DNA from 2 places in the Pseudomonas fjordensis genome. Region 1 is predicted to be linked to the other one. Evidence: predicted binding sites of a transcription regulator. Region 1 holds the regulator's gene; the other holds the start of a gene.
What was found. The regulator sigma-54, encoded in region 1, starts transcription at its own class of promoters, with help from an activator protein. The targets are predictions, from matches to a motif close to ANTGGCATNNANNTTGCTNT.

Region 2: glnK (P-II family nitrogen regulator) is a predicted target of sigma-54. The motif match lies at 1,762-1,781, and genes of this name have one in related genera.

The regions. Positions count from the first base shown of each region.
Region 1 is NZ_OZ336860.1:1,119,410-1,124,333, reverse strand. It holds gene lptC (LPS export ABC transporter periplasmic protein LptC) at 1-439, shown strand, start outside; gene lptA (lipopolysaccharide transport periplasmic protein LptA) at 426-959, shown strand; gene lptB (LPS export ABC transporter ATP-binding protein) at 959-1,684, shown strand; gene ACWHXD_RS05020 (RNA polymerase factor sigma-54) at 1,869-3,362, shown strand; gene hpf (ribosome hibernation-promoting factor, HPF/YfiA family) at 3,438-3,743, shown strand; gene ptsN (PTS IIA-like nitrogen regulatory protein PtsN) at 3,754-4,218, shown strand; gene rapZ (RNase adapter RapZ) at 4,221-4,924, shown strand, end outside.
Region 2 is NZ_OZ336860.1:6,573,569-6,578,492, forward strand. It holds gene ACWHXD_RS30255 (ammonium transporter) at 1-1,179, opposite strand, end outside; gene glnK (P-II family nitrogen regulator) at 1,214-1,552, opposite strand; gene ACWHXD_RS30265 (accessory factor UbiK family protein) at 1,976-2,239, shown strand; gene ACWHXD_RS30270 (YifB family Mg chelatase-like AAA ATPase) at 2,980-4,476, shown strand; gene ACWHXD_RS30275 (methyl-accepting chemotaxis protein) at 4,509-4,924, opposite strand, start outside.

The DNA.
Region 1 (4,924 bases):
CGACTATTACGCCACCAATGCCTACAGCATTCAGTACCTGCCCGATGGCAAGGTGCAGTATGAGATGACATCGGACAAGGTCGAGCACTTGAAGGCTTCCGAAGTCAGCCTGCTGACCAATCCGGACCTGAACCTGTATCGCGGCACCGAATTTCCCTGGCACGTCACCAGCAAGCGTGGCGAGGTGAACCCGGACGGCACCGAAGTTGAACTGATCGACTCGGTTCGCGTCGCACGTACAGACGCGCAGAACCGCGATACCATCATTACCAGCAGTCGCATGACCGTATTCCCACAGAAGCAATATGCGCAGACCGAGCAAGACGTTAGAATCGACGGCGCTGGCGGTGTATCGACTGGCAAGGGAATGAAAGCGTATTTGAAAGAAAGCAGGATACACCTGCTATCGAACGTAAGAGGACAGTATGAGGCTCGTTAAAACCCTCCCTATTTTGCTCGGTCTGGGCGCAGCACTGGGAAGCGTGAGCGCCTGGGCTCTGCCGAACGATAGCCAGCAACCGATCCACATCTCGGCTGACGATGCACAGCTCGATGACAAGCAAGGTGTGGCCACCTATACCGGCGGCGTGATCATCACCCAGGGCTCGATGAAGATTACCGGCAACACGGTGACCCTGACGCGTACCAAGACCGGCGATATCGATGTGGTGACGTCGGTGGGCAACCTGGCTTATTTCGAGCAGAAGCAGTCCGCCACCGACACCGGCCCGATGAAGGGCTACGGTAAGACCATCCAGTATCACGCCCAGCAGAATCGTATCGTGCTGATCGACCAGGCCAAGGTACTTAGCCCCGACGGCAACTCGACCGAAGGTGAAAAAATCACCTATGACACCGTCAAGCAGATCGCCAACGCCGGTCGCGCCAACGGCAACAAGGTCACCGCACCGCGCCCGCGCATCGACATGGTTATCCAGCCGAAGAAGAAGGCCGAGTAATGGCAACCCTGAAAGCCCAGCACCTGGCCAAGGCCTATAAAAGCCGCCACGTGGTACGCGATGTCAGCCTGTCGATCGACAGCGGCCAGATCGTCGGTTTGCTCGGCCCTAACGGTGCCGGCAAAACCACCTGCTTCTATATGATCGTCGGGCTGGTCCAGGCAGACCAGGGTCGCGTATTGATCGACGACCTGGACGTCAGCCACCAACCCATGCACGGTCGCGCACGGGCAGGTATCGGCTATCTCCCCCAGGAGGCGTCGATCTTCCGCAAACTGTCGGTGGCCGACAACATCATGGCGATCCTCGAGACCCGCAAGGAACTCGATCGCGATGGCCGCCGCCAAGAGCTGGAAAGCCTGCTGCAGGAATTCCACATCAACCATATTCGCGACAACCTCGGCATGAGCTTGTCCGGTGGTGAACGTCGTCGCGTGGAAATCGCCCGCGCCCTGGCGACCGCGCCGAAATTCATCCTGCTGGATGAACCCTTTGCCGGTGTCGACCCGATTTCGGTGGGTGATATCAAGCAGATCATCCATCACCTCAAGGCCAAGGGCATTGGGGTGCTGATCACGGACCACAACGTGCGCGAGACCCTCGATATCTGCGAGACCGCTTATATCGTCAACGATGGCCAACTGATTGCCGAAGGCGATGCCGAGACGATCCTGGCTAACGAGCTGGTGAAGGAAGTGTACCTGGGTCACGAGTTCCGCCTGTAAACACAGGGGTATCGCGCTTTTCCCTGGAGCGCGCGGGAGTCAATGGAAACCTCGGTTTTTTTATTGTTACCGCGCTCTAGGCAAAGGCCCCGAGATCAGGCATATAATTTGCTTATGTTTGGCGCTCACGCGCCCTGTCGTGGATGGCGCATTGCGCCGGCGAATAAGGTGTTAAGCCCCTGCCATGAAACCATCGCTAGTCCTGAGAATGGGCCAGCAGCTGACGATGACACCGCAGCTGCAACAGGCCATCCGCCTGCTCCAATTGTCGACCCTGGACCTGCAACAGGAAATCCAGGAGGCCCTGGAGTCCAATCCGATGCTCGAACGCCAGGAAGAAGGCGACGACTTCGACAACGCAGATCCGCTGGCCGACAACATCGAGCAAAAACCCAATCCCGACGTGCAGGAACCCTCCTATCAGGAAACCGCCCCGACGGTGGATAACCTGGAGGAAGGCGACTGGAACGAACGCATTCCCAACGAGCTTCCCGTGGACACCGCGTGGGAAGACGTCTACCAGACCAGCGCCAGCAGCCTGCCGAGCAACGATGATGACGAGTGGGACTTCACCACCCGCACGTCGGTGGGTGAGAGCCTGCAGAGCCACTTGTTGTGGCAACTGAACCTGGCGCCGATGTCCGATACCGATCGTCTGATCGCGGTCACCCTGATCGATTGCATCAACAACCAAGGCTACCTGGACGAAACCCTCGACGAGATCCTCGAGGCCTTCGACCCGGAACTGGACATCGAACTGGACGAAATCGAAGCCGTCCTGCACCGCATCCAGCAATTCGAACCCGCCGGCATCGGTGCCCGTACACTCAGCGAGTGCCTGTTGCTGCAACTGCGCCAACTGCCCGCCAAGACGCCATGGCTCACCGAAGCGCAACGCCTGGTCAGTGATTACATCGACCTGTTGGGCAGTCGTGACTACAGCCAACTGATGCGCCGCATGAAGCTCAAGGAAGATGACTTGCGCCAGGTCATCGAGCTGGTGCAAAGCCTCAACCCGCGTCCGGGCTCGCAGATCGAATCCAGCGAAGCCGAATACGTGGTCCCCGACGTCATCGTGCGCAAGGACAACGAGCGCTGGCTGGTGGAGCTGAACCAGGAGTCGGTACCGCGCCTGCGGGTCAACCCGCAATACGCAGGTTTTGTGCGCCGCGCTGACACCAGCGCCGACAACACCTTCATGCGCAACCAGTTGCAGGAAGCGCGGTGGTTCATCAAGAGCCTGCAAAGCCGCAACGAAACCCTGATGAAAGTCGCGACGCAAATCGTCGAACACCAGCGCGGTTTCCTGGAATACGGCGACGAGGCCATGAAGCCTCTAGTGCTGCACGACATCGCCGAAGCCGTTGGCATGCATGAATCGACGATTTCGCGGGTCACCACGCAGAAATTCATGCATACCCCACGGGGTATTTATGAGCTGAAATACTTTTTCTCCAGCCACGTCAGCACTTCCGAGGGCGGCGAATGCTCGTCCACGGCGATCCGCGCGATCATCAAAAAACTGGTTGCCGCGGAAAATCAGAAAAAGCCGTTGAGTGACAGCAAGATCGCTGGTTTACTGGAGGCACAAGGCATTCAGGTCGCCCGTCGAACCGTCGCCAAGTACCGCGAGTCCCTAGGGATCGCGCCTTCCAGCGAGCGTAAGCGTTTGATGTGACGGGCGGGCCACAGCGTTCCAGTGGTGGGTATTCCTGCCCACCGCTTTATGCACTGGCAACGAAGGAGAAGCTGTATGCAAGTCAACATCAGTGGACACCAGCTGGAAGTCACCAAGCCCCTGCGTGAATACACCGAGAGCAAACTGAACAAGCTTGCGGGGCATTTTGACAAGATCACCAACGTGCAGGTCATCATGGAGGTCGATAAGCTCAAGCAGAAAATCGAGGCCACCCTGCACGTACCGAATGCCAAGCTCGTCGCCAATGCGGAACATGAAGACATGTACGCGGCAATCGACTCGCTCTACGACAAGCTCGACCGCCAACTCATAAAGCATAAGGAAAAGAATCTGCACCTGATGCAAGGTACAGGTCGTTAACTCTCCCCCCATGATCCGACTTGAAACCATCCTGACCCCCGGCCGTTCCCTCGTGAACGTGCCGGGCGGCAGTAAAAAGCGCGCCCTTGAACAAATTGCCAACCTGATCAGCAGCCAAGTGCCTGAGCTGGAGATGCAAGATGTTTTCGAAGCTCTGATTGCTCGTGAAAAACTCGGCTCGACCGGTTTTGGCAACGGCATCGCCATTCCTCACTGCCGCCTCGAAGGCTGCGATACCCCGGTCAGCGCGCTGCTGCACCTGGAAAAACCCATCGACTTCGACGCCATCGACGGTGCCCCGGTTGACCTGCTGTTCGTTCTGCTGGTCCCGCAAGCCGCCACCGATGCGCACCTGGAACTGCTCCGGCAGATCGCCAGCATGCTGGACCGCAAGGATGTACGCGACAAACTGCGCAGCGCCTCCAGCAATGAAGCGTTGTACCAAGTTGTCCTGGATGAACAAAACGGGCAGTAATCATGCGTTTGATCATCGTCAGCGGTCGCTCCGGCTCCGGTAAGAGCACCGCCCTCAATGTGCTTGAGGACAACGGCTTCTATTGCATCGACAACCTGCCGGCCGGCCTGCTGCCAGAGCTGGCGGAACGTGCATTGATCCATACCGAATTGGCACAGCCACTGGTGGCTGTCTCGATTGATGCGCGCAACCTGCCCAGCCACCTTTCGCGGTTCCCGGAACTGCTGGAAGAAGTGCGCGCCAAGCACATTCATTGCGACGTGCTGTACCTGGATGCAGACGAAGAAACCCTGCTCAAGCGGTTCTCCGAAACCCGTCGACGTCACCCCCTCAGCAGTGCCAACCGCTCTCTGGCCGAAGCCATCGAGGACGAGACCAAACTGCTGGGGCCGATCATTGACCTGGCCGACCTGAAGATCAACACCACCAACCTGAACCTGTATCAGTTGCGCGATGCGATCAAGCTGCGCCTGCTGAACCAGCCTGAGCCGGGGACGGCGTTCCTGGTCGAGTCTTTTGGCTTCAAGCGCGGCATGCCGGTAGACGCCGACCTGGTGTTCGACGTGCGCTGCCTGCCCAACCCTTACTGGAAGCCGGAACTGCGCGATCAGTCGGGGTTGGACCAGCCTGTGGTCGACTACCTGGCCGCGCAACCGGACGTAGAAGAGATGTTCCAGGACATCTCCAGCTACCTGCTCAAATGGTT
Region 2 (4,924 bases), 5.5 Mb from region 1:
GATCCAGACTTGAGCTGCGATGTCTGTCACGGTGCCGAAGCCACCCAGTGCCGGGGCTGCGAACACACCGGTGAGGATCGCGCCGACGATACCGCCGATACCGTGCACGCCGAAAGCGTCCAGGGAGTCGTCATAACCCAGCTTGCGCTTGAGGCTGGTCGCGCAGAAGAAGCACACCACACCAGCGACCAGGCCAATCACCAGGGCGCCCATCGGGCCCACGGTGCCCGCTGCCGGCGTCACGGCGACGAGGCCGGCGACCACGCCCGAGGCGATGCCCAGTGCGCTTGGCTTGCCGTGGGTGATCCACTCGGCAAACATCCAGCCCAGGGCCGCAGCGGCGGTGGCGATCTGAGTCACCAGCATCGCCATGCCTGCGGTGCCGTTGGCCGCCGCAGCGGAACCGGCGTTGAAACCAAACCAGCCGATCCACAGCATGGCCGCACCCACCAGGGTATAGCCCAGGTTATGCGGGGCCATCGGAGTGGTCGGGAAGCCTTTACGCTTGCCGAGCACGATGCACGCCACCAGGCCAGCCACACCCGCGTTGATGTGCACGACGGTGCCGCCCGCGAAGTCCAGCACGCCCCAGTCCCACATCAGGCCGCCGTTGCCGCTCCAGACCATGTGCGCGATCGGTGCATAGACCAGGGTGAACCAGATAGCCATGAAGATCAGCATCGCGGAGAACTTCATACGCTCAGCGAAAGCACCGACGATCAGCGCCGGGGTGATGATGGCAAAGGTCATCTGGAAGGTGATGAACACGGCTTCCGGAAACAGCGCCGCTGGCCCGGTGATGCTGGCCGGGGTGACACCCGCCAGGAACGCCTTGCCCATGCCGCCGAAGAAGGAATTGAAGTTGACCACACCTTGTTCCATACCAGTGGTATCGAACGCGATGCTGTAGCCGTAGACGACCCAGAGGATGCTGATCAGGCCAGTGATGGCAAAGCACTGCATCATCACCGACAGAATGTTCTTGGAGCGGACCATGCCGCCGTAGAACAGCGCCAGGCCAGGGATGGTCATGAACAGCACCAGCGCGGTGGCGGTGAGCATCCAGGCGGTGTCGCCGGAATTGAGGACTGGAGCAGCCACTTCATCTGCCGCCATGGCCAGGCTTGGCATTACGATGGACAGCAGGGCTCCGAGCCCTGCGAATTTACGCAGAGTCATATTGTTTTCTCCTGGGGCGTTGGGGTTTGGCGGCTTAGATTGCGTCGGTATCGGTTTCGCCGGTACGGATGCGAATAGCCTGTTCCAGATTGACCACGAAGATCTTGCCGTCACCGATCTTGCCGGTGTTGGCCGCCTTGGTTATCGCCTCGATAACCCGGTCAAGATCCTTGTCGTCAATGGCGACATCGATCTTCACCTTCGGCAGGAAATCGACCACGTATTCCGCGCCGCGATACAGCTCGGTATGACCCTTCTGCCGACCGAAGCCCTTGACCTCAGTAACGGTAATGCCCTGCACGCCGATCTCGGACAGTGACTCGCGAACATCGTCCAACTTGAACGGCTTGATGATGGCAGTGACTAGCTTCATGAAAACTCTCTCCCGAATTTGGTGGACTTGCCCCAGGAAAACAAACCCGTCTCAAGTCTAAGCGCAGTGCCTGGCTTTGTAACGCATCGTCGCCTCGGCATTTGCCGTCGCGACGCCAGCGAACCACTGGTGACGAGCCCTGTACCCCGGATCCGTCGGCGCACTGCATTCGTCACAGCGACTGCATCAGTGCATGGGTCATGATCGTCTAAGCAGAAACCTTGCCAGCTCCGTAAAAACCACTGAAATCAATCCATTGCCCGCTTGTGCCCACCTACGGGGCGCCTGCGTGGCCGCAATGCGCATCAAAACAGTGCGCGACCGCCCGCCCCAATGCGCGAAAACCGTGCGCAACGGGGCGTGAAAATGACTATAGACGCTGCGTGATACACTGCCGGCCAACTGTTTTCCGGAATATGTCCAATGCTCGCGCCCAAAGACTTCCTCGACGCCCTGAGCGGCCACGCCTCTCGCCTGTTCAGCGGCGACACCCCGCTGCCCCGCAATGAAATCGAAAGCCAGTTCAAGGCTTTGCTACAGAGTGGTTTCAGCAAGCTCGACCTGGTCAGCCGGGAAGAGTTTGACAGCCAGATGGTGGTGCTGGCCCGCACACGTGCGCGACTGGAGAGCCTGGAGGCGAAGGTGGCTGAACTTGAAGCACGGTTGACGCCACCCTCTGCTGAATAAACACGGTGAGTGTGGGAGCTGGCTTGCCTGCGATGGCCATAGGTATCTACACAACTTTGGTGTGACGCTGGACCTGTGGCGAGGGAGCTTGCTCCCGTGACGACCGGATAGCCGACGCTGTTCTAACTGACGCACCGCGATCCAAATGTGGGAGCTGGCTTGCCTGCGATAGCGGCCTGACAGTCAACACAGCTGGATTGTGTACATATCCATTCCTGCGGTAACGGCCACTTAGGGTTCCGCCCTGACGGCGGCTCACTTTTGAAAAGCGCAAAAGTAAGCAAAACGCTCTTGCCCCACCACTCGGCACCTCGCTTAGGCTCGGTGTGCCCGTAATCCGCCAGTGATTTGGGGGGCCGCCGCCACGCGCCATCCATGGCGCGGGGCGGCTAAACCGGCATCCCTGCCGGTTTACCCCCCAAATCACTGTCGAATTCCGGCCAGCGTGGTTTGACGGGGCGCCTAAGATCAAAAGCAGATCAAGAGCGACTCGCTTCGCATCGTGGTTACCGTTTGCTGCGACAGCCTACAAAGTTGTGTAGATACCTATGCCGCGATGGCGGTGCATCAGCGGATGATTCTTTGCTGACACACCGCCATCGCAGGCAAGCCCGCTCCCACATTTGTTTTGCGTTGCCGCCCGGATACGTTCTGTAAAACCTCCCCTGCCCCGCTCCATTCCACCTCGTCTACCCTTGAAAAAAACCGCAGGAAGCGGCCCTTTCATTCAAGGAACGAGCATGTCCCTCGCCATCGTCCACAGCCGCGCCCAGGTCGGTGTAGAAGCCCCCGCCGTCACCGTCGAAGTGCACATGGCCAATGGCCTGCCGTCTCTCACCCTGGTGGGCTTGCCCGAAACCGCAGTGAAGGAAAGCAAAGACCGCGTGCGCAGTGCCATCCTCAACTCGGCGCTGCAATATCCGGCCCGCCGCATCACGCTCAATCTCGCGCCCGCCGACCTGCCCAAGGACGGCGGGCGTTTTGATCTGGCAATTGCCCTGGGCATTCTGGCGGCCAGTGTGCAGGTGCCGGCCTTGATGCTCGATGACGTGGAATGCCTTGGGGAATTGGCACTGTCCGGCGAGGTGCGCGCAGTGAAGGGCGTGTTGCCGGCCGCGCTGGCGGCGCGCAAGGCCGGGCGCACCGTGATAGTGCCGCGCGCCAATGCCGAGGAGGCGTGCCTGGCGTCAGGGTTGAAGGTGATTGCGGTGGATCACTTGCTGCAAGTGGTGGCGCACCTGAATGGGCATGTGCCGATTGAGCCCTATAGGTCCGACGGCTTGCTGTACATGAACAAGCCTTACCCGGACCTGAGTGAAGTACAGGGCCAACTCGCGGCCAAGCGCGCATTGCTGATCGCGGCGGCGGGCGCGCATAACCTGCTGTTCAGCGGGCCACCGGGTACCGGCAAGACCTTATTGGCCAGCCGGCTACCGGGTTTGCTGCCGCCGTTGAGCGAGCAGGAAGCACTGGAAGTGGCCGCTATCCAATCCGTGGTCAGCCTGGCACCGCTGAGCCATTGGCCCAACCGCCCGTTCCGTCAGCCACACCACTCGGCATCCGGGCCGGCACTGGTGGGTGGCGGCTCGAAGCCACAACCGGGGGAAATCACCCTGGCCCATCACGGGGTGTTGTTCCTGGATGAGCTGCCAGAGTTCGATCGCAAGGTGCTGGAGGTGCTGCGTGAGCCATTGGAGTCGGGGCATATCGTGATCTCCCGGGCCCGAGACCGTGTGAGCTTCCCGGCACGCTTTCAACTGGTCGCGGCGATGAACCCCTGCCCTTGCGGCTACATGGGCGAGCCCAGCGGGCGTTGCCGGTGTACGCCGGAGCAGATCCAGCGCTATCGCAACAAGCTATCCGGCCCTTTGCTGGACCGGATTGATTTGCACCTGACCGTCGCGCGGGAGGCCACTGCCCTGAGCCCCACTCAACAGGCGGGCGACACAACGGCCGATGCCTCGGTGCGGGTAGCGCAAGCACGCGAGCGCCAACAGCAACGCCAGGGGTGTGCCAATGCTTTTCTGGACCTGCCGGGGCTGCGCCAGCACTGCAAGCTGCCAAAGGTCGACGAGGGTTGGCTGGAGACCGCCTGCGAGCGGCTGACACTGTCACTGCGGGCGGCCCATCGGCTGCTGAAGGTGGCGCGCACCCTGGCGGACCTGGACCAGATGGACGCCATCACCCGTGACCATCTGAAGGAGGCCCTGCAATACCGCCCCACATCCGTGACTTGAGCCTTACGCAATATCAATGTGGGAGCGGTGCGTCAGCGAAACCGATCCACCTCATGGCGCAAGCCTGCCGCCAAGGTCTCCAGTTCCTTGGCGGTAACCGCCAGGTTCGACACCACTTCACGCTGCTCGCTGTTGGCCAGCGCAATGCTCTGCAGGTTGCTGCTGAGCAAGGTCGCGGTGCTGCTCTGCTCCTGGGTGGCGGTGGTGATCGCTGCGAACTGCTGGCCGGCCGAGCGGCTTTGCTCGTCGATACGCGCCAGGGCCGAGGCCACGTCGGCGTTGCGGGACAGGCCTTCCTGCATCAGCGCATTACCATGCTCCATGGTACTGATGGCGTTGCCGGTTTCCTGCTGGATGCTCTGGATCATGCCGGAGATTTCATCGGTGGCCTGGCGGGTGCGCGAAGCCAGGTTTCGCACTTCGTCGGCGACCACGGCGAAACCACGGC